3 regions of the Streptomyces sp. NPDC048171 genome follow, and region 3 is predicted to be linked to each of the others. Evidence: predicted binding sites of a transcription regulator. Region 3 holds the regulator's gene; each other region holds the start of a gene.

Region 1 (6,018 bases), on a different contig from region 3:
AGCCTCTGGCGGTCACGACGTGCGGCCACCCGCTGCTCTACTGTCTCGGCGTCCAGAGGGCGCCGCATGCCAAAGACCGCTCGCATGTACTCCTCGCCCTGCAAGTGCCTATTGATCAGCTGGGTGTCGTAGGCGTGCAGTTACGCTGCCTCGCCTTCCAGGCTCGCCACCAAGGGCTGTGGTCAGCGGGGACGCCGTTCTGCCGTGCGTCAGGAGGGCGATGTCGGTGGCGACCCATGGCAGGTGGCTGTAGTAGCGCGTCTTGCCGGTCTTGGGGTCCTTGAAATAGGGCCTGTTCGACCGTTTGCCGCCCGGCTTCTCGGGGTCCATGGTGACGGCCGTGAAGCGGAGCAGCAGGCTCTTGAGGGCGCATTCCACCGCCACGCCGAAGTGGTGGTCGGCGTTCGGCAGCCGTGCCGCGTCCATCAGGAAGACGGCGTCCTTGTAGTGGCGCGCGGCTGCGTGGGCGAAGTGGTGCTGTTCTGAATTCACCTGCACGGCACGGATCTTAGGGCTCATGTCACTCGGATGGCCCAGCTCCGGTGCACGCACGGGAGCGTCACCCGAACGTGTGGTCCATTCCGGTCCCTCCCTGGCGGATGCGGTGGGAAACGTAGCGTCAGGTGGCTGCGCCCGCAGCGGGCGGGAGGTAGCAGGCTGGCAAGGGAGAAGGTGGCATCGGGTGAGCGCGGGCACGGGTGACCGGGGCGGACGGTTCGACGGCGCCGACAGCGGGCGTCAAGGCAGGGGAAAGCCGGATCGGAGCGCGGTGACTGGTGGGGGGTCAGCGATGTTTTCCGACGCCCCCGGCCTCGGTGGGTGGTCGTCGGCGGCTGCCGCCTCGGGTCGTCCCGGTGCGGTCGGTGCCGGGACTGCTTCCGTCCCGCGCGCCCGGCCCGCCCCGCGTCCCCGGCCCGGTGCTGTCCCTGCCGGGCACCTGGGTGCGGGGCGGTGGGGCAAGATCGCGCAGCGGATCGTGCCGGACGACCTCCAGCCCGACGTGCTGCGGCTGGAGCTGACCGAACTCGGGAACGCGTTCCGCGCGTACCAGCGGCGCCCCGAACCGGATCTCGCCGTCCTCGCCGAACTCCACGACCGCAAGGCCCGCGCGTTCGCGTTGTGGGCCGACGTCACCGAGGACGCGTCCCTGCGGGAGGAGGCCGTACGGGCGGAGGCCGCGGCGCGGTCCACCCGCGAGATGAACGCCAACCGCCTCGGCATCGAGGTCGACGGGGGCGGGCCGGTCGTCGAGCGCTTGCTGACCCGGGGGCAGGGCGTCCACGCCCGTGGCGTGCTGGAGTATGTCCGGGTGCACGCCCCGCTTTCCGGGGCCGAGGCGAGGCTCGCGGTGCTCATGCTCTCCCTGCGGGCCGCGCGCGCCGGCACCGGGAACGTCACCGGGCAGGACCTCGCCGGCTGGCTGCAGGGCGACGCCGAGCGGGTGCTCCAGGAACTCGTCGACGTCGGCTGGCTGCGGCTGCCGGACGACTTCACCGCCGACGACGCGCTGACGTCCCGGCCCGAGGAGCCCACCCAGGTCACGGTCCCCTCGCTGCTGCCCGGCGAGCCCCGCCCGTTCTCCTTCGGCAAGGTCACCCGCGCGCGCCTGTCGGGGTGGGCGCAGCGGGTCGTGGGCGACCGGAAGCTGCGCAAGAAGAAGGCGGGCGCCGCCACCCGGCTCCTCGCCGTGTACACGGCGGCCCACAGCCGTCCCGACGGCCGTCTCGGCAGTGCGGAGGACGACGGTCTCGACCTGGACACGGTCGCCTCGTTCTGCGCCCTGAGGCCCGAGGACGTCGCCGGGCACGCCGGACTGCTGGTCGCCGCCGACTGGCTCGTGGAGGCCGAGACCGCCGGCGGAAGCCTGCGGGGACGGCTCGCCGAGCGGGTACTGCCGCTGAGCGGGTTGCTGTGTTCGCCCTGCTCACCGGGCTGATGCGGTCGCACGCGGGAAATCGCCCCGTAGCGGGAAGGGCTGGCTCTCCGCACGCTCCACACGTACGGAGAACCGGCCGCCCGTCAGGACTCGAAGTCGATGTCCAGACCGGACGAGTAGCCCGGTCCGTCCTTTTCGTCCAGCCGGCGGTGTGCGGCGGTCTCCGGCCGGACACACACGGCGCGCCAGTGGTAGTCGTCCTGCTCGGCCGGTTCGGCTGTGAAGACGACGTACTGGCCTGCGGTCAGTTCGCGGAAGCCCTCGGCCTCCACGACTGAGAAAAGAGCCCACACCCGCTCCGGCAGGGCATCGGACACCAGTACGCCCCAGCCCTCTTCGCTGTGCCACTCCAGCACGCGGCCGGTGAACACGTCGCCGGACGGAATGTCAGGCATTCCTTCGTCCCCCATGCTCAATGGAGCATCGCCGTTCGGCGCACGCTGTGGTCAGCAGCGCTCGACCGAATCGATCATGACGCCAACAGGTGCTCCACCGTTTCCCGTCATCAAGTGATACGACAGCCGAAGGGCCCGGCACCCTGGTGGGTGCCGGGCCCTTCTACGAGCGTGTCGCTCAGTGGGCGTGGCCGTGGCCGTGGCCCGCCTCGGCCGGCTCCTCTTCCTTCTTCTCGACGACCAGGGTCTCGGTCGTCAGGAGGAGGGAGGCGATCGAGGCCGCGTTCTCCAGGGCGGAGCGCGTGACCTTCACCGGGTCGATGACGCCGGCCTTGACCAGGTCGCCGTACTCGCCGGTGGCGGCGTTGAAGCCCTGGCCCTTGTCGAGCTCGGCGACCTTGGAGGTGATGACGTAGCCCTCCAGGCCGGCGTTCTCGGCGATCCAGCGCAGCGGCTCGACGGCGGCGCGGCGGACGACCGCGACACCGGTGGCCTCGTCGCCGGTCTTGCCGAGGTTGCCGTCCAGCACCTTGACGGCGTGGACCAGCGCGGAGCCACCACCGGAGACGATGCCCTCCTCGACCGCGGCGCGGGTCGCGGAGATGGCGTCCTCCAGACGGTGCTTGCGCTCCTTCAGCTCCACCTCGGTGGCGGCGCCGACCTTGATCACGCACACGCCGCCGGCCAGCTTCGCGAGGCGCTCCTGGAGCTTCTCGCGGTCCCAGTCGGAGTCCGTGGACTCGATCTCGGCCTTGATCTGGTTGATGCGGCCCTCGACCTCGTCGCGCTTGCCGGCACCGTCGACGATCGTGGTGTCGTCCTTGGTGACGGTGATGCGGCGGGCGGTGCCGAGTACGTCCAGACCGACCTGGTCGAGCTTGAGGCCGACCTCCTCGGAGATGACCGTGGCGCCGGTGAGGACGGCCATGTCCTGGAGCATCGCCTTGCGGCGGTCGCCGAAGCCCGGGGCCTTCACCGCGACGGCGTTGAAGGTGCCGCGGATCTTGTTGACGACGAGGGTGGAGAGCGCCTCGCCCTCCAGGTCCTCGGCGATGATCAGCAGCGGCTTGGAGGCGTTGGCCTGGATGACCTTCTCCAGCAGCGGCAGCAGGTCCGCGATGGAGGAGATCTTGCCCTGGTTGATCAGGATGTACGGGTCCTCGAGGACGGCCTCCATGCGCTCCTGGTCCGTCACGAAGTACGGCGACAGGTAGCCCTTGTCGAAGGCCATGCCCTCGGTGAAGTCCAGCTCGAGACCGAAGGTGTTGGACTCCTCGACGGTGATGACACCGTCCTTGCCGACCTTGTCCATCGCCTCGGCGATCAGCTCGCCGACCTGCTGGTCCTGGGCGGACAGCGCGGCGACGGCGGCGATGTCGGACTTCTCGTCGATCGGCCGGGCCGTGGCGAGGAGGTCCTCGGACACGGCGGCGACGGCCGCGTCGATGCCCTTCTTCAGCAGCGCCGGGGAGGCGCCGGCGGCGACGTTCTTCAGGCCCTCGCGGACCAGCGCCTGGGCGAGCACGGTGGCGGTGGTGGTGCCGTCACCCGCGATGTCGTTGGTCTTGGTCGCCACCTCCTTCACCAGCTGGGCGCCGAGGTTCTCGTACGGGTCCTCGACCTCGACCTCGCGGGCGATGGTGACGCCGTCGTTGGTGATGGTGGGAGCGCCGAACTTCTTGTCGATGACGACGTTGCGGCCCTTGGGGCCGATCGTCACCTTCACGGTGTCGGCGAGCTTGTTGACGCCGCGCTCGAGGGCGCGACGGGCGTCCTCGTCGAACTTCAGGATCTTCGCCATGGGAGCGTGAGCCCTCTTCCGGAAATCTCGGGGTTATACGGCAACTGCGCCCCCGACGCCCGGCTTTTTATGGTCGCGGGAGCCAGGGGCGCAGCTGTAAGGCAAGGTGCTTCGGTGAAGCGAAGTACTACTTCTCGACGATCGCGAGCACGTCGCGGGCCGAGAGGACGAGGTACTCCTCGCCGTTGTACTTCACCTCGGTGCCGCCGTACTTGCTGTAGAGCACGACGTCGCCGACGCTGACGTCGAGCGGAAGACGGTTGCCGTCCTCGAAGCGGCCCGGGCCGACGGCCAGGACGACGCCCTCCTGGGGCTTCTCCTTGGCGGTGTCCGGAATGACCAGGCCCGAAGCCGTGGTCTGCTCGGCGTCGAGCGGCTGGACCACAATGCGGTCCTCGAGCGGCTTGATGGCAACCTTGGAGCTGGTGGTCGTCACGATCCGACCTCCCCCTTCGGAGATCTCACGGGGTTAACTGTCTGAGGTGGCGACCAGGTGGATCCGTCGTCGCGGGTGCCGGACCTGCCCGTCGCGTAGTTGGCACTCTCCAGTGGGGAGTGCCAGAGCCGAGACTATGACTGCGATTAGCACTCGGTCAAGCGGAGTGCCAATGCCTGCGGCGCGTCGGCCGGGTTTTTCGCGTGAACGCGGGTCTGTGGAGCGCATCCGGCGTGGGTGTGGGCCTCGCTGGGGGCTGCGCCCCCAGACCCCCCTTTCGGCCTGGACGGCCTCGTCCTCAAACGCCGGACGGGCTGACAGTGAGGTAGTCCTCCAGGGCGGCCACTCTCAAGCCCTGGTCCTCGATCGTGTCCAGCAGGTCCGCCGTGCGGGCGGCCGCGGTCACGGACACGATGTCGCCGGGGTGCAGGCGGTGCTCGCCCCGGGTGTAGGCGAGGTGGCCGTCGGCGTTCAGGGACGCCCGCCACAGGACCACGGCCGTGATGCCGCAGTCGGCGGCGGCGCGCAGGGTCGTGGTGTCGTACGTGCCGTACGGAGGGCGGAAGAGGTGGGGGCGGACGCCGAAGCGGGACCTGAGCTTGGTCTGCTGGCCGCAGATCTCGGCGCGCTGGCCGGCGTAGGGCAGGCCCCGCAGGGAGCGGTGGTCCAGGGTGTGGTTCTGCAGGCTCGCGCCCACCGAGCGCAGCCCGGCGAAGCGGCCGTACGCCGGTCCGGCCACGGTGTCGGTGAGGAACAGGGTGACGGGGAGGCGCCGCTCGCGGATCAGGGCGGTGAAGCGGGGGTCGCGCTCGGCGCCGTCGTCGTAGGTGAGGAAGACGACCCGGTCCGTGGTGCGGACGTGGTCCACGACGGGCGGGAGGTTCCGGTTCTGGTCGCCGGACCGGTCGCCGCCCCGGGCCGGTTCCACCGCGGCCTGGTGTCCGGCGGGGCCGGCGAACTGGGCGCACCCGGTGAGCAGTACGGCGGCCAGGGCGGCCCCGGCCGGCCCGAACCGCCCTCGCCTCACAGGTAGTCCTCCAGGCGGGCCACCGCGTAGCCCTCGGCGGTGATCCGGTTCAGGAAGCGCCGGGCCATTTCGGTCATGGTGCCGTCCCAGTCCTCGCGGCCCCGGAAGTGGGTGAGGACGATGTCCCCGGGGTGCAGGTCCCGGTCCCACTCGCGGTACTCCCAGTGGTCGACGAACACCTCCTCGCTCCAGATGGGCGCGTACCTGATACCGCAGGTCTTCGCGGCGCGCAGGGTGTCGCGGTTGTAGTTGCCGAAGGGCGGGCGGAAGAGGACGGGGCGCTTGCCGTAGCGCTTCTCCATGACGTCCTGCATGCCGCAGATCTCGCGCTTCTGCTCCGCGTAGGAGAGGCCGGGGAGGTAGGGGTGGGTCAGGGTGTGGTTGTTGAGGGTGACCCCGCGGGCCTGCATCTTCTTGAAGTAG
Region 2 (6,018 bases), on a different contig from region 3:
AGGGCTGCTCGCCGGTCTCCACGGCGTACAAGGCCGGCCACGACGTGGTGCGCCCGCAGAAGCCGGACACCATCGCCAAGTCGCTGGCCATCGGCAACCCCGCCGACGGCCCCTACGTCCTGGACATCGCGCGCCGCACGGGCGGTGCGGTGGAGGACGTCACCGACGAGCAGGTCGTGGACGCGATCAAGCTGCTCGCCCGGACCGAGGGCATCTTCGCGGAGACCGCCGGTGGTGTGACGGTGGGGGTGACGAAGAAGCTGGTCGAGAGCGGGGTCCTCGACCCCTCTCTGACCACCGTCGTCCTCAATACCGGCGACGGTCTGAAGACGTTGGACGCGGTTGCGGGCACCGGGCTGACCGCGACCATTCGTCCCAACCTGGATTCGTTCCGCGAGGCCGGGCTCGCGTAAGACAGCTTGTACGTCGTCTGCGGGCGCGGTGGGGGCTGGTCGCGCAGTTCCCCGCGCCCCTGGGTAAGTCATCCCGACCGGAGGTCAAAGTGAGCGTCACCGTCCGCATCCCCACCATCCTGCGCACCTACACCGGCGGCAAGGCCGAGGTCGACGCCCAGGGGGCCAACCTGGGCGAGGTCATCTCCGACCTGGAGAAGAACCACACCGGCATCGCCGCCCGCGTCCTGGACGACCAGGGCAAGCTGCGCCGCTTCGTCAACGTCTACGTCAACGACGACGACGTCCGCTTCGAGCAGGGCCTGGAGACCGCCACCCCGGACGGCGCGGGCGTCTCCATCATCCCGGCGGTCGCCGGCGGCTGATCCGCCTTTTCGTTACCGCAGGTAATCGTGGTGACGCAGAGTTCATCGAATTGCCCCCTCCGTGAGAGAAGCGGAGGGGGCAATTCCATTGGATTGAGCGCGGTAGAGTTGGGGAACGCGCTCCCGATCAAGACATCGGGAACCTTGAATTCCTGCCGCCCACCCGACAAGAAGTAGCCAAAGTGTGGGTGTGTTTCGCGGCTTTTGTGACTTTTGTGTGCCCCGACTTGACCCACATTCAGGGGAAAGCTCGTCATATTCCGGACCGGGTACGTCCAGATTTCTCGTCCGATTGACCTGTTGCAGACGGCAGTTGGACAGATACATTCAGCCGCGGTCGACGCGTTCCGGCGCACGCCCCCAGTCGTGGGGGGCGAGGTCTGACCCGGGTTCGCGAAGTGCGGATCTGTGCAAGGGCCAGTAATAGGGGAGTTAGGCATGGCTCAGGGCACCGTCAAGTGGTTCAACGCGGAGAAGGGGTACGGCTTCATCGCGGTCGACGGTGGTGCGGATGTTTTCGTCCACTACAGCGCGATTCAGATGGACGGCTACCGCACCCTCGAAGAAGGCCAGCGGGTCGAGTTCGAGATCTCGCAGGGTCAGAAGGGCCCGCAGGCCGACATGGTTCGCCTCAGCGCCTGAGACGTTCGGCCACCGCAAGTAAACGGTTCTTCTCCGAAGGGCCCGCACCTCCCCGGAGGTGCGGGCCCTTCGGCCTGCCCGGGACCCGGGCGCGCTCGGTGTTCGCGGGTGGCGGAGAGGGCGGCCGGATCCCCCGGAGGCGCTTGCACTCGATGGGGTCGAGTGCTAATCATTGGCGTTAGCACTCTGAAGGTGAGAGTGACAACGAAGGACCGGGTCGGTGAGGCCCGCAGGCCGGGTGGGGAAGGAACCACGAGGCAGGCGAGCCGTCCGTCGCGGGCGCGGGCGCGGTCCGAAGGAATCACCCCCAGTCCTGGAGGGACCACTTCACATGGCCAAGATCATCGCGTTCGACGAGGAGGCACGGCGCGGCCTCGAGCGCGGCATGAACCAGCTCGCGGACGCCGTCAAGGTGACGCTCGGCCCCAAGGGTCGCAACGTCGTCCTCGAGAAGAAGTGGGGCGCCCCCACGATCACCAACGATGGTGTCTCCATCGCCAAGGAGATCGAGCTCGAGGACCCGTACGAGAAGATCGGCGCCGAGCTGGTCAAGGAAGTCGCCAAGAAGACGGACGACGTCGCCGGTGACGGTACGACCACCGCGACCGTTCTCGCCCAGGCCCTGGTCAAGGAAGGCCTGCGCAACGTCGCGGCCGGCGCCAACCCGATGGCCCTGAAGCGCGGCATCGAGAAGGCCGTCGAGGCCGTCTCCGCCGCCCTGCTCGAGCAGGCGAAGGACGTCGAGACCAAGGAGCAGATCGCCTCCACGGCCTCCATCTCCGCCGCCGACACCCAGATCGGCGAGCTCATCGCCGAGGCCATGGACAAGGTCGGCAAGGAAGGCGTCATCACCGTCGAGGAGTCCCAGACCTTCGGTCTGGAGCTGGAGCTCACCGAGGGTATGCGCTTCGACAAGGGCTACATCTCGGCGTACTTCGCCACCGACATGGAGCGTATGGAGGCGTCGCTCGACGACCCGTACATCCTGATCGCCAACTCCAAGATCGGCAACGTCAAGGACCTGCTGCCGCTCCTGGAGAAGGTCATGCAGTCGGGCAAGCCGCTGCTGATCATCGCCGAGGACGTCGAGGGCGAGGCCCTGTCGACCCTGGTGGTCAACAAGATCCGCGGCACCTTCAAGTCCGTCGCCGTCAAGGCCCCGGGCTTCGGCGACCGCCGCAAGGCCATGCTCGGCGACATCGCCATCCTCACGGGCGGCGAGGTCATCTCCGAGGAGGTCGGCCTCAAGCTGGAGAACGCGTCCCTGGACCTCCTGGGCCGCGCCCGCAAGGTCGTCATCACCAAGGACGAGACCACCATCGTCGACGGCGCCGGCTCGACCGACCAGGTCAACGGCCGCGTCAACCAGATCCGCGCCGAGATCGAGAACAGCGACTCGGACTACGACCGCGAGAAGCTCCAGGAGCGCCTGGCGAAGCTGGCCGGCGGCGTGGCCGTCATCAAGGCCGGTGCCGCCACCGAGGTCGAGCTCAAGGAGCGCAAGCACCGCATCGAGGACGCCGTTCGCAACGCGAAGGCGGCCGTCGAGGAGGGCATCGTCGCCGGTGGTGGCGTGGCCCTGCTCCAGGCCTCCCAGGTCTTCGAGAAGCTGGAGCTGACGGGTGACGAGGCGACCGGCGCCAACGCCGTGAAGCTCGCCCTGGAGGCCCCGCTGAAGCAGATCGCCGTCAACGGTGGTCTCGAGGGCGGCGTCGTCGTCGAGAAGGTGCGCAACCTCCAGGTCGGACACGGCCTGAACGCCGCCTCCGGCGAGTACGTCGACATGATCGCCGAGGGCATCATCGACCCGGCGAAGGTGACCCGTTCCGCGCTGCAGAACGCCGCCTCCATCGCCGCGCTGTTCCTCACCACCGAGGCCGTCATCGCCGACAAGCCGGAGAAGGCCGCCGCGGCCGGTGCTCCGGGCGGCATGCCGGGCGGTGACATGGACTTCTGATCGACCGGTTCCGGTTGATCGAGCGTCCCGCACGAACCGAGGGCGGCACTCCCCGAACGGGGGGTGCCGCCCTCGGCGTTGTCCGGGGTGTGGGCCGGATCACCTCCCGGCGGATGCGGTGGGCGGAATGAGGGCTGGTGGATGTGGGGTTCACGTTGGGAGAGTGTCCATGCACACGCACATACCACCCGGTACCCCCCCCGCCAAGGAGCCCCCACGTGACCGTCACCCCCGTCGAGGCCGCCTCCCGCGCCGCCCAGCTCCTCGCCCGCCCGGCCGCCATCAACGGACTCACCGTGCCGAACCGCATCGCGATGGCGCCGATGACCCGGATGTTCTCCCCGGGCGGTGTCCCCGGTGAGGACGTGGTGTCGTACTACTCCCGCCGGGCCGCCGCCGGAGTCGGCCTGATCGTCACCGAGGGGACGTACGTCGGCCACGACTCCGCCGGGCAGAGCAGCCGGGTGCCGCGGTTCCACGGCGAGGAGCAGCTCGCCGGGTGGGCGAAGGCCGCCGAGGCGGTGCACGCGGCGGGCGGCACGATCATGCCCCAGCTGTGGCACATCGGCATGGTGCGCAAGGCGGGCCAGCCGCCCTTCGCGGACGCCCCCGCCGTCGGCCCGTCCGGGCTGCGCATCGGCGAGGACGAGGTCACCGGCACGGCCATGACCCGGCGCGACCTGGACGACGTCATCGGCGCCTTCGCCCAGGCCGCCGCGGACGCCGAGCGCATCGGCTTCGACGGCGTGGAGATCCACGGCGCCCACGGCTACCTCGTCGACCAGTTCCTGTGGTCCGGCACCAACCGCCGCACCGACGCCTACGGCGGCGACCCCGTGGCCCGGACGAAGTTCGCCGCCGAGATCGTGGCCGCCGTGCGGGAGAAGGTCTCGCCGGAGTTCCCCGTGATCTTCCGCTACTCGCAGTGGAAGCAGGAGGCCTACGACGCCCGCCTCGCCGAGACCCCCGAGGAGCTGGAGGCGATCCTCGCCCCGCTCGCCTCGGCCGGTGTCGACGCCTTCCACGCCTCCACCCGCCGCTACTGGCTGCCCGAGTTCGACGGCTCCGACCTCAACCTCGCCGGCTGGACCAAGAAGCTGACCGGCAGGACCACCATCACCGTCGGCTCGGTCGGCCTCGACGGCGACTTCACCAAGGCGTTCCTGGGCGAGGGCGCGCCCGTCGGCAGCCTCGACAACCTCCTCGACCGCCTGGAGCGCGAGGAGTTCGACCTCGTCGCCGTCGGCCGCGCGCTGCTCCAGGACCCGCTGTGGGCCGAGAAGGTCCTCGCCGGACGCTTCGACAGCCTCGCCCCCTACGACGCGGCGTCGCTGAAGACCCTCAGCTGACCCTCCCCGCCCGCGGTGCGCACCACGGCGTAGGGTCCGTGGAATGACGATCCCTGGACCCGTGGAGTCAGCGGAACCCGTGGTGCGCACGACCGCCGGTGCGGTGCGCGGGCGCGCGGAGGACGGGCTGACCGTCTTCCGCGGCATCCCCTTCGCCGAACCCCCGGTGGGCGAGGGCCGGTTCGCCGCCCCGCGCCCCGCCCGCCCCTGGGACGGCACACGCGACGCGTACGCCTTCGGCCCGCCGCCCCCGCAGGAACTCGGCATCGCGAGCCCGGCCGCTTCGCTTCCCCAGGGCGACGACTGGCTGACGGTCAACGTCTGGACGCCGGAGCCCGATCCGGCCGCCCGCCGCCCGGTGATGGTCTGGATCCACGGCGGCGCCTACAAACTCGGCCACTCCGGAAGCCCCGGCTACGACGCCCGCCGCATCGCCGCCGACGGCGACCTCGTCGTCGTCACCCTCAACTACCGCCTCGGCATGGAGGGTTTCGCCCACATCGAGGGCGCCCCCGCCAACCGGGGTCTGCTCGACCAGGTGGCCGCGCTGGAGTGGGTGCGGGACAACATCACCGCGTTCGGCGGCGATCCGGGCCGGGTCACCGTCTTCGGGGAGTCCGCGGGCGCCGGATCCGTGGCCGCGCTGCTCGCCATGCCGAGCGCCGCCGGACTCTTCGGGCGGGCCATCGCCCAGAGCGTGACGGGCACCTTCTTCTCGCCGGAGCTCGCCCGGGACCTCGGCGCCGCCCTCGGCGCCGAGGCCGGTCTGCGGCCCACCGTCGCCGACCTGGGCACCGTCCCTCCCGAGCAGCTCGTCAAGGCCGGTCAGGCCCTCGCCCCGAAGATGCCCGGCCGCGTCGACCGCTGGGGACGGGCCGCGCCCACCGTCACCCCGTACGCCCCGGTCGTCGACGGGGAGGTCCTGCCGGTCATGCCCTGGCGGGCACTGGCCTCCGGCGCCTCCCGCGACGTCGACCTGATCGTCGGTCACAACCGCGACGAGAACCGCCTGTTCTCCATGATGGCGGGCAAGCTCGGCATGATCGGCGAGGAACGGGCGCGCGCCGCCCTGCGCCTGTACGCGCCGGGCGGCGAGGCGGCCTACCGCGCGGCGTTCCCCGACGCCTCCGCGAACGACCTCTACGAACGCGTCCAGACGGACTGGCTGTTCGGCATGCCCTCCCTCCACCTGGCCGAGGCGCATCTCGCGGGCGGGGGCCGCGCCCACGTCTACGAGCTGACCTGGCCCGCCCCGGCAGCCGACGGCGCCCTCGGCGCCTGCCACGCCCTGG
Region 3 (6,018 bases):
GCCTGGTCGCCGGGGGCAGGCCGCTCGGCTCCCTGGTCATCGGACGGGCCGGCACCGCGGGCTTCCCCGACGAGATCACCGGCCTGGTCGAGGACCTCAGCCGCCGCGTGGCGCTCGCCATCGGCGCCGCCCGCCAGTACGCGCGCCAGGCCACCATCAGCGCCGTCCTCCAACGCGGCCTGCTGCCCGGCGCCGTCGCCGAGATCCCCGGCGTGCGCAGCGCCCTCGTCTACGAGCCCTGCGACAAGGGCGGCCCCAGCGGCGACTTCTACGACCTCTTCCCGGCCGGCGACGGCCGCTGGTGCTTCGCCGTCGGCGACGTCCAGGGCAAGGGCCCCGAGGCCGCCGTCGTCATCGGCCTCGCCCGGCCCTGGCTGCGGCTGCTCGCCCGGGAGCAGTACGGCGTCCCCGACGTCCTCGACCGCCTCAACCAGCTCCTCCTCGACGACGCCACCGAGGCCGCGGACGCCGCCGCCCGCGCCCTGGTCGCCGTCGGCGGACCGCCGGTTGCCCCGGGCGACGGACCGCAGACCCGCTTCCTGTCCCTGCTCTACGGCGAACTGGAACCCTTCGAGGGCGGCGTCCGCTGCACCCTCGCCTCCGCCGGGCATCCGCTGCCGCTGCTCCTCGGACCCGACGGCGCGGTGCGCGCGGTCGCCGCGCCGCAGACCCTGCTCGGCGTCGTCGAGGACGCCACGTACGCCAGTGAGACCTTCGAGCTGTGGTCCGGCGACACCCTGCTCTGCGTCACGGACGGGGTCACCGAGCGGCGCAGCGGCTCCCGCCAGTTCGACGACGGGGACGGGCTCGCCGCGGCGCTCGCCGGGTGCGCCGGTCTCGACGCCGAACTGGTCGCCGAGCGCATCCGGCGGCTGGTGCACGAGTTCGGGCCCCGGCCCCCGGAGGACGACCTGGCGCTGCTGGTGCTCCAGGCCGAGTAGCGGCGGGCGGCCGGGCAACCGGGTAGCGGCGCCCGTACGGGACAATGGACGCATGCCCTCCGCACTCCCCGACGGCGAACCCGTCCCCGCCGACGGTGCCCTGCCCGCGTCCGCGCTCGCCGGGGCCACCGACCGCCCCCTCGGCTTCTACCTGCACGTGCCCTACTGCGCGACCCGCTGCGGCTACTGCGACTTCAACACCTACACCGCGACCGAGCTGCGCGGCACCGGCGGCGTCCTCGCCTCCCGCGACAACTACGCCGGGACGCTCGTCGACGAGGTCCGCCTGGCCCGCAAGGTGCTCGGCGACGACCCGCGCGAGGTCCGCACGGTCTTCGTCGGCGGCGGCACCCCCACGCTGCTGCCCGCCGGGGACCTGGTGCGGATGCTGGGCGCGATCCGCGACGAGTTCGGCCTGGCGCCGGACGCGGAGGTGACGACGGAGGCCAACCCCGAGTCGGTCGACCCCGCCTATCTGGCCACCCTCCGCGAGGGCGGCTTCGACCGGATCTCCTTCGGCATGCAGAGCGCCCGGCAGCACGTCCTGAAGGTCCTGGACCGCACGCACACCCCCGGCCGCCCCGAGGCCTGCGTCGCCGAGGCCCGCGCGGCCGGATTCGACCACGTCAACCTCGACCTGATCTACGGCACCCCCGGCGAGTCCGACGACGACTGGCGGGCCTCCCTCGACGCCGCGCTCGGCGCCGGACCCGACCACGTCTCGGCGTACGCCCTGATCGTCGAGGAGGGCACCCAGCTCGCTCGGCGCATCCGGCGCGGCGAGGTCCCGATGACCGACGACGACGTGCACGCCGACCGGTACCTGATCGCCGAGGAGACCCTCTCGGCGGCGGGCTTCGACTGGTACGAGGTGTCGAACTGGGCCACCTCCGACGCCGGCCGCTGCCGCCACAACGAGCTGTACTGGCGGGGTGCCGACTGGTGGGGCGCGGGGCCGGGAGCCCACTCCCACGTGGGCGGTGTGCGCTGGTGGAACGTGAAGCACCCCGGGGCGTACGCCGGGGCGCTGGCGGCGGGGAAGTCGCCGGGGGCCGGGCGGGAGATCCTCACGGACGAGGACCGGCGTGTGGAGCGTGTCCTGCTGGAGCTGCGGCTGCGGGAGGGGGTGCCGCTGTCGCTGCTGCGGGAGGCGGGGCTCGCGGCGTCCCGGCGGGCGCTGTCCGACGGGCTCCTCCAAGAGGGCCCCTACGCGGCGGGGAGCGCGGTCCTCACGCTGCGCGGACGGTTGCTGGCGGATGCGGTGGTGCGGGATCTGGTGGACTGAACAGCCTGTTTCGCCCCCGCCGCCCCTACCCGTCCCGTCCCGGGGGCTCCGCCCCCGGACCCCCGCTCCTCAAACGCCGGAGGGGCTGAAGACGTGACTTACGCGGTCACGAAGTCGATCAGTTCCTCCACCCGGCCCAGCAGCTCCGGCTCCAGGTCCTTGTACGAGCCGACCCTGGCCAGGATCGCCTGCCACACCGCCCCGGTGTTGTCGGCGGGCCAGCCCAGGGCCCGGCACACACCCGTCTTCCAGTCCTGCCCGCGCGGCACCCGAGGCCAGGCGTCGATCCCCACGGACGACGGCTTCACCGCCTCCCAGATGTCGATGTAGGGATGGCCGACGACCAGGGCGTGCTCGCCCGTCACCGCCTCCGCGATGCGGGACTCCTTCGAACCCGGCACCAGGTGGTCCACCAGGACGCCGAGCCGCGCGTCCGGCCCCGGGTCGAAGTCCTCGACGATCGACGGCAGGTCGTCCACGCCCCCCAGGTACTCCACGACGACGCCCTCGACGCGCAGGTCGTCGCCCCAGACCTTCTCGACCAGCTCGGCGTCGTGCCGCCCCTCGACGTAGATGCGCCCGGCGCGCGCCACCCGGGCGCGTGCGCCGGGGACGGCGACCGAACCGGAGGCCGTACGGGAGGGGCGTACCGGGCCGGACGCGGGCCGCACCAGCGTCACCACGCGCCCCTCCAGCAGGAAGCCGCGCGGCTCCATCGGGAACACCCGGTGCTTGCCGAAGCGGTCCTCCAGCGTCACCGTGCCCGCCTCGCAGCCGATCACCGCGCCGCAGAACCCGGTGCCGGGCTCCTCGACCACCAGGCCGGGGTCGGCGGGTACCTCGGGTACGGGCTGCGACTTCTTCCACGGAGGGGTCAGGTCGGCGGAGTACTGGCGCATTCTGCCGACGATACGAGGAATCCGCCGTTCGTGATCAGTGCGACACGCCGAAACGCACGGACAGCGCGTCCCGTTGGGCCCGGACGAACGCCGCGTCCACCACCGCTCCGTGCCCGGGGACGTACCGCGCGTCCGCGCCGCCCAGGTCGAGCAGCCGGTCCAGGGCCGCGGGCCAGTGCGACGGTACGGCGTCGGGGCCCGCCTGAGGTTCGCCGGACTCCTCGACCAGGTCCCCGCAGAACACCACCTCCGGGTCGCCCGGCACCAGCACCGCGAGGTCGTGGCCGGTGTGCCCGGGGCCCACGTTGGCGAGCAGGACCTGCCGCCCGCCGCCCAGGTCGAGCGTCCGCTCGCCGCAGACCTCGTGCGGGACGCGGACCAGCGCGTCGACCGCCTCCTCCGCCCGCCGCTCGTCCAGCCCCTGAGCCACAGCGTCCGCGCGCAGCGCCTCCCGCCCGTGTCCGCCCGGCGCGAACACCGCGTCGGTGCCCACCGCGCCGTAGACCTCCGCGCCCGCGAACGCCGCGGCGCCGAGGACGTGGTCGAAGTGCGGGTGGGTCAGCGCGAGATGCGTCACACGGTGGCCGGCCAGCCGTTGCGCCCCCGCGCGCAACCGGGCGCCCTCGCCCAGGCTCGATCCCGCGTCGATCATCAGCACCGCGTCGGTGCCGAGGACCAGCCCGGCCGTGCAGTCCCAGCCCGGCAGCCGGCACCGGCCCACTCCGGGCGCCACCCGCTCCCATCCCAGGTCTTCCCAAGTCACCGTCACGACCACGACGCTATCGCCACACGGTCTCGCCGCACGTCGGCGTGGCCCCGGCCTTGCCGGGGGCGTACCCCACGGCCGTACACTGGGCCGGGGAAGTCTGGCACTCGCGCGTCGTGAGTGCCAGGACGGACCGGCAGGGCAGCGGACGACGACTTCTGGAGGTGTGCGCGGATGCTCAGTGAACGCAGGCTCCAGGTGCTGCGCGCCATCGTCCAGGACTACGTCGGCACCGAGGAGCCGGTCGGTTCCAAGGCCCTCACCGAGCGGCACAACCTCGGCGTCTCGCCGGCCACCGTGCGCAATGACATGGCGGCCCTGGAGGACGAGGGGTTCATCGCCCAGCCGCACACCAGCGCCGGGCGCATCCCGACCGACAAGGGCTACCGCCTGTTCGTCGACAAGCTGGCCGGCGTCAAGCCCATGACCGCGCCCGAGCGGCGCGCCATCCAGAACTTCCTGGAGGGCGCCGTCGACCTCGACGACGTGGTGGCCCGCACGGTGCGGCTGCTCGCGCAGCTGACCCGGCAGGTCGCCGTCGTGCAGTACCCCTCGCTGACCCGCTCGACCGTGCGGCACGTGGAGTTGCTGGCCCTCGCGCCCGCGCGCCTGATGCTCGTGCTGATCACGGACACCGGCCGGGTCGAGCAGCGGATGGTCGACTGCCCGGCGCCGTTCGGCGAGGCGTCCCTCGCGGATCTGCGCGCGCGGCTCAACAGCCGGGTCGCGGGCCGTCGTTTCTCCGACGTGCCGGGTCTGGTCGAGGAACTGCCGGATGCCTTCGAGGCCGAGGATCGCGGTACGGTCTCCACCGTGCTCTCCACTCTCCTGGAGACGCTGGTCGAGGAGAACGAGGAGCGGCTGATGATCGGCGGCACCGCCAATCTGACCCGCTTCGGGCACGACTTCCCCCTGGTGATCCGGCCGGTGCTGGAGGCGCTCGAGGAGCAGGTCGTGCTCCTCAAGCTGCTCGGCGAGGCGAAGGATCCGGGCGTGACCGTGCGAATCGGTCATGAGAACGCCCATGAGGGACTCAACTCCACGTCCGTCGTGTCGGTGGGCTACGGTTCGGGCGGCGAGGCGGTTGCCAAGCTCGGCGTGGTCGGACCGACCCGCATGGACTACCCGGGAACGATGGGAGCGGTACGCGCAGTGGCACGGTACGTCGGACAGATCCTGGCGGAGTCGTAGGTGGCCACGGACTACTACGCCGTACTCGGCGTGCGCCGCGACGCGTCCCAGGACGAGATCAAGAAGGCGTTCCGGAGGCTCGCCCGCGAGCTGCACCCGGACGTCAACCCCGATCCGAAGACCCAGGAGCGGTTCAAGGAGATCAACGCCGCCTACGAGGTGCTGTCGGACCCGCAGAAGAAGCAGGTCTACGACCTCGGCGGCGACCCCCTCTCGCAGGCCGCCGGCGGTGGCGCGGGCGGCTTCGGCGCGGGTGGCTTCGGGAACTTCTCGGACATCATGGACGCGTTCTTCGGTACGGCGTCGCAGCGCGGGCCGCGCTCGCGCACCCGCCGCGGCCAGGACGCGATGATCCGCATCGAGGTCGAGCTGGACGAGGCGGCCTTCGGCACGACCAAGGACATCCAGGTCGACACGGCCGTCGTCTGCAACACCTGCAACGGCGAGGGCGCGGCGCCCGGAACGTCGGCCCAGACGTGCGACATGTGCCGCGGCCGCGGTGAGGTCTCGCAGGTCACCCGGTCCTTCCTGGGCCAGGTCATGACCTCGCGGCCCTGCCCGCAGTGCCAGGGCTTCGGCACCGTGGTCCCGACCCCGTGCCCCGAGTGCGCTGGCGACGGCCGCATCCGTTCCCGGCGCACCCTCACCGTGAAGATCCCGGCCGGTGTGGACAACGGCACCCGGATCCAGCTCGCGGGCGAGGGCGAGGTCGGCCCCGGCGGCGGCCCGGCCGGCGACCTGTACGTCGAGATTCACGAGCTGCCGCACTCCACTTTCCAGCGCCGCGGCGACGACCTGCACTGCACGGTCACCATCCCGATGACGGCGGCGGCCCTCGGCACGAAGGTGCCGCTGGAGACGCTCGACGGCATGGAGGAGATCGACATCCGCCCGGGCACCCAGTCCGGCCAGTCGGTCCCGCTGCACGGCAGGGGC

What was found. The regulator HrcA, encoded in region 3, represses chaperone genes, less so after heat shock. The targets are predictions, from matches to a motif close to TTNGCACTCNGNNNNNCNGAGTGCNAA.
Region 1: the regulator HrcA is predicted to act here: its motif matches at 4,715-4,741, upstream of groES (co-chaperone GroES).
Region 2: the regulator HrcA is predicted to act here: its motif matches at 1,563-1,589, upstream of groL (chaperonin GroEL).

The regions. Positions count from the first base shown of each region.
Region 1 covers NZ_JBIDAU010000002.1:125,205-131,222, reverse strand. The annotation lists partial or broken gene ACGF3J_RS05035 (transcriptional regulator) at 1-86, opposite strand, end outside; gene ACGF3J_RS05030 (hypothetical protein) at 109-519, opposite strand; gene ACGF3J_RS05025 (hypothetical protein) at 977-1,936, shown strand; gene ACGF3J_RS05020 (cold-shock protein) at 2,020-2,331, opposite strand; gene groL (chaperonin GroEL) at 2,510-4,132, opposite strand; gene groES (co-chaperone GroES) at 4,260-4,568, opposite strand; gene ACGF3J_RS05005 (polysaccharide deacetylase family protein) at 4,867-5,595, opposite strand; gene ACGF3J_RS05000 (polysaccharide deacetylase family protein) at 5,592-6,018, opposite strand, start outside.
Region 2 covers NZ_JBIDAU010000004.1:158,704-164,721, forward strand. The annotation lists gene thrC (threonine synthase) at 1-413, shown strand, start outside; gene ACGF3J_RS12510 (MoaD/ThiS family protein) at 503-778, shown strand; gene ACGF3J_RS12515 (cold-shock protein) at 1,217-1,420, shown strand; gene groL (chaperonin GroEL) at 1,752-3,377, shown strand; gene ACGF3J_RS12525 (NADH:flavin oxidoreductase) at 3,596-4,726, shown strand; gene ACGF3J_RS12530 (carboxylesterase/lipase family protein) at 4,770-6,018, shown strand, end outside.
Region 3 covers NZ_JBIDAU010000001.1:550,749-556,766, forward strand. The annotation lists gene ACGF3J_RS02465 (SpoIIE family protein phosphatase) at 1-941, shown strand, start outside; gene hemW (radical SAM family heme chaperone HemW) at 994-2,226, shown strand; gene ACGF3J_RS02475 (DUF3097 domain-containing protein) at 2,325-3,125, opposite strand; gene ACGF3J_RS02480 (MBL fold metallo-hydrolase) at 3,160-3,894, opposite strand; gene hrcA (heat-inducible transcriptional repressor HrcA) at 4,066-5,082, shown strand; gene dnaJ (molecular chaperone DnaJ) at 5,083-6,018, shown strand, end outside.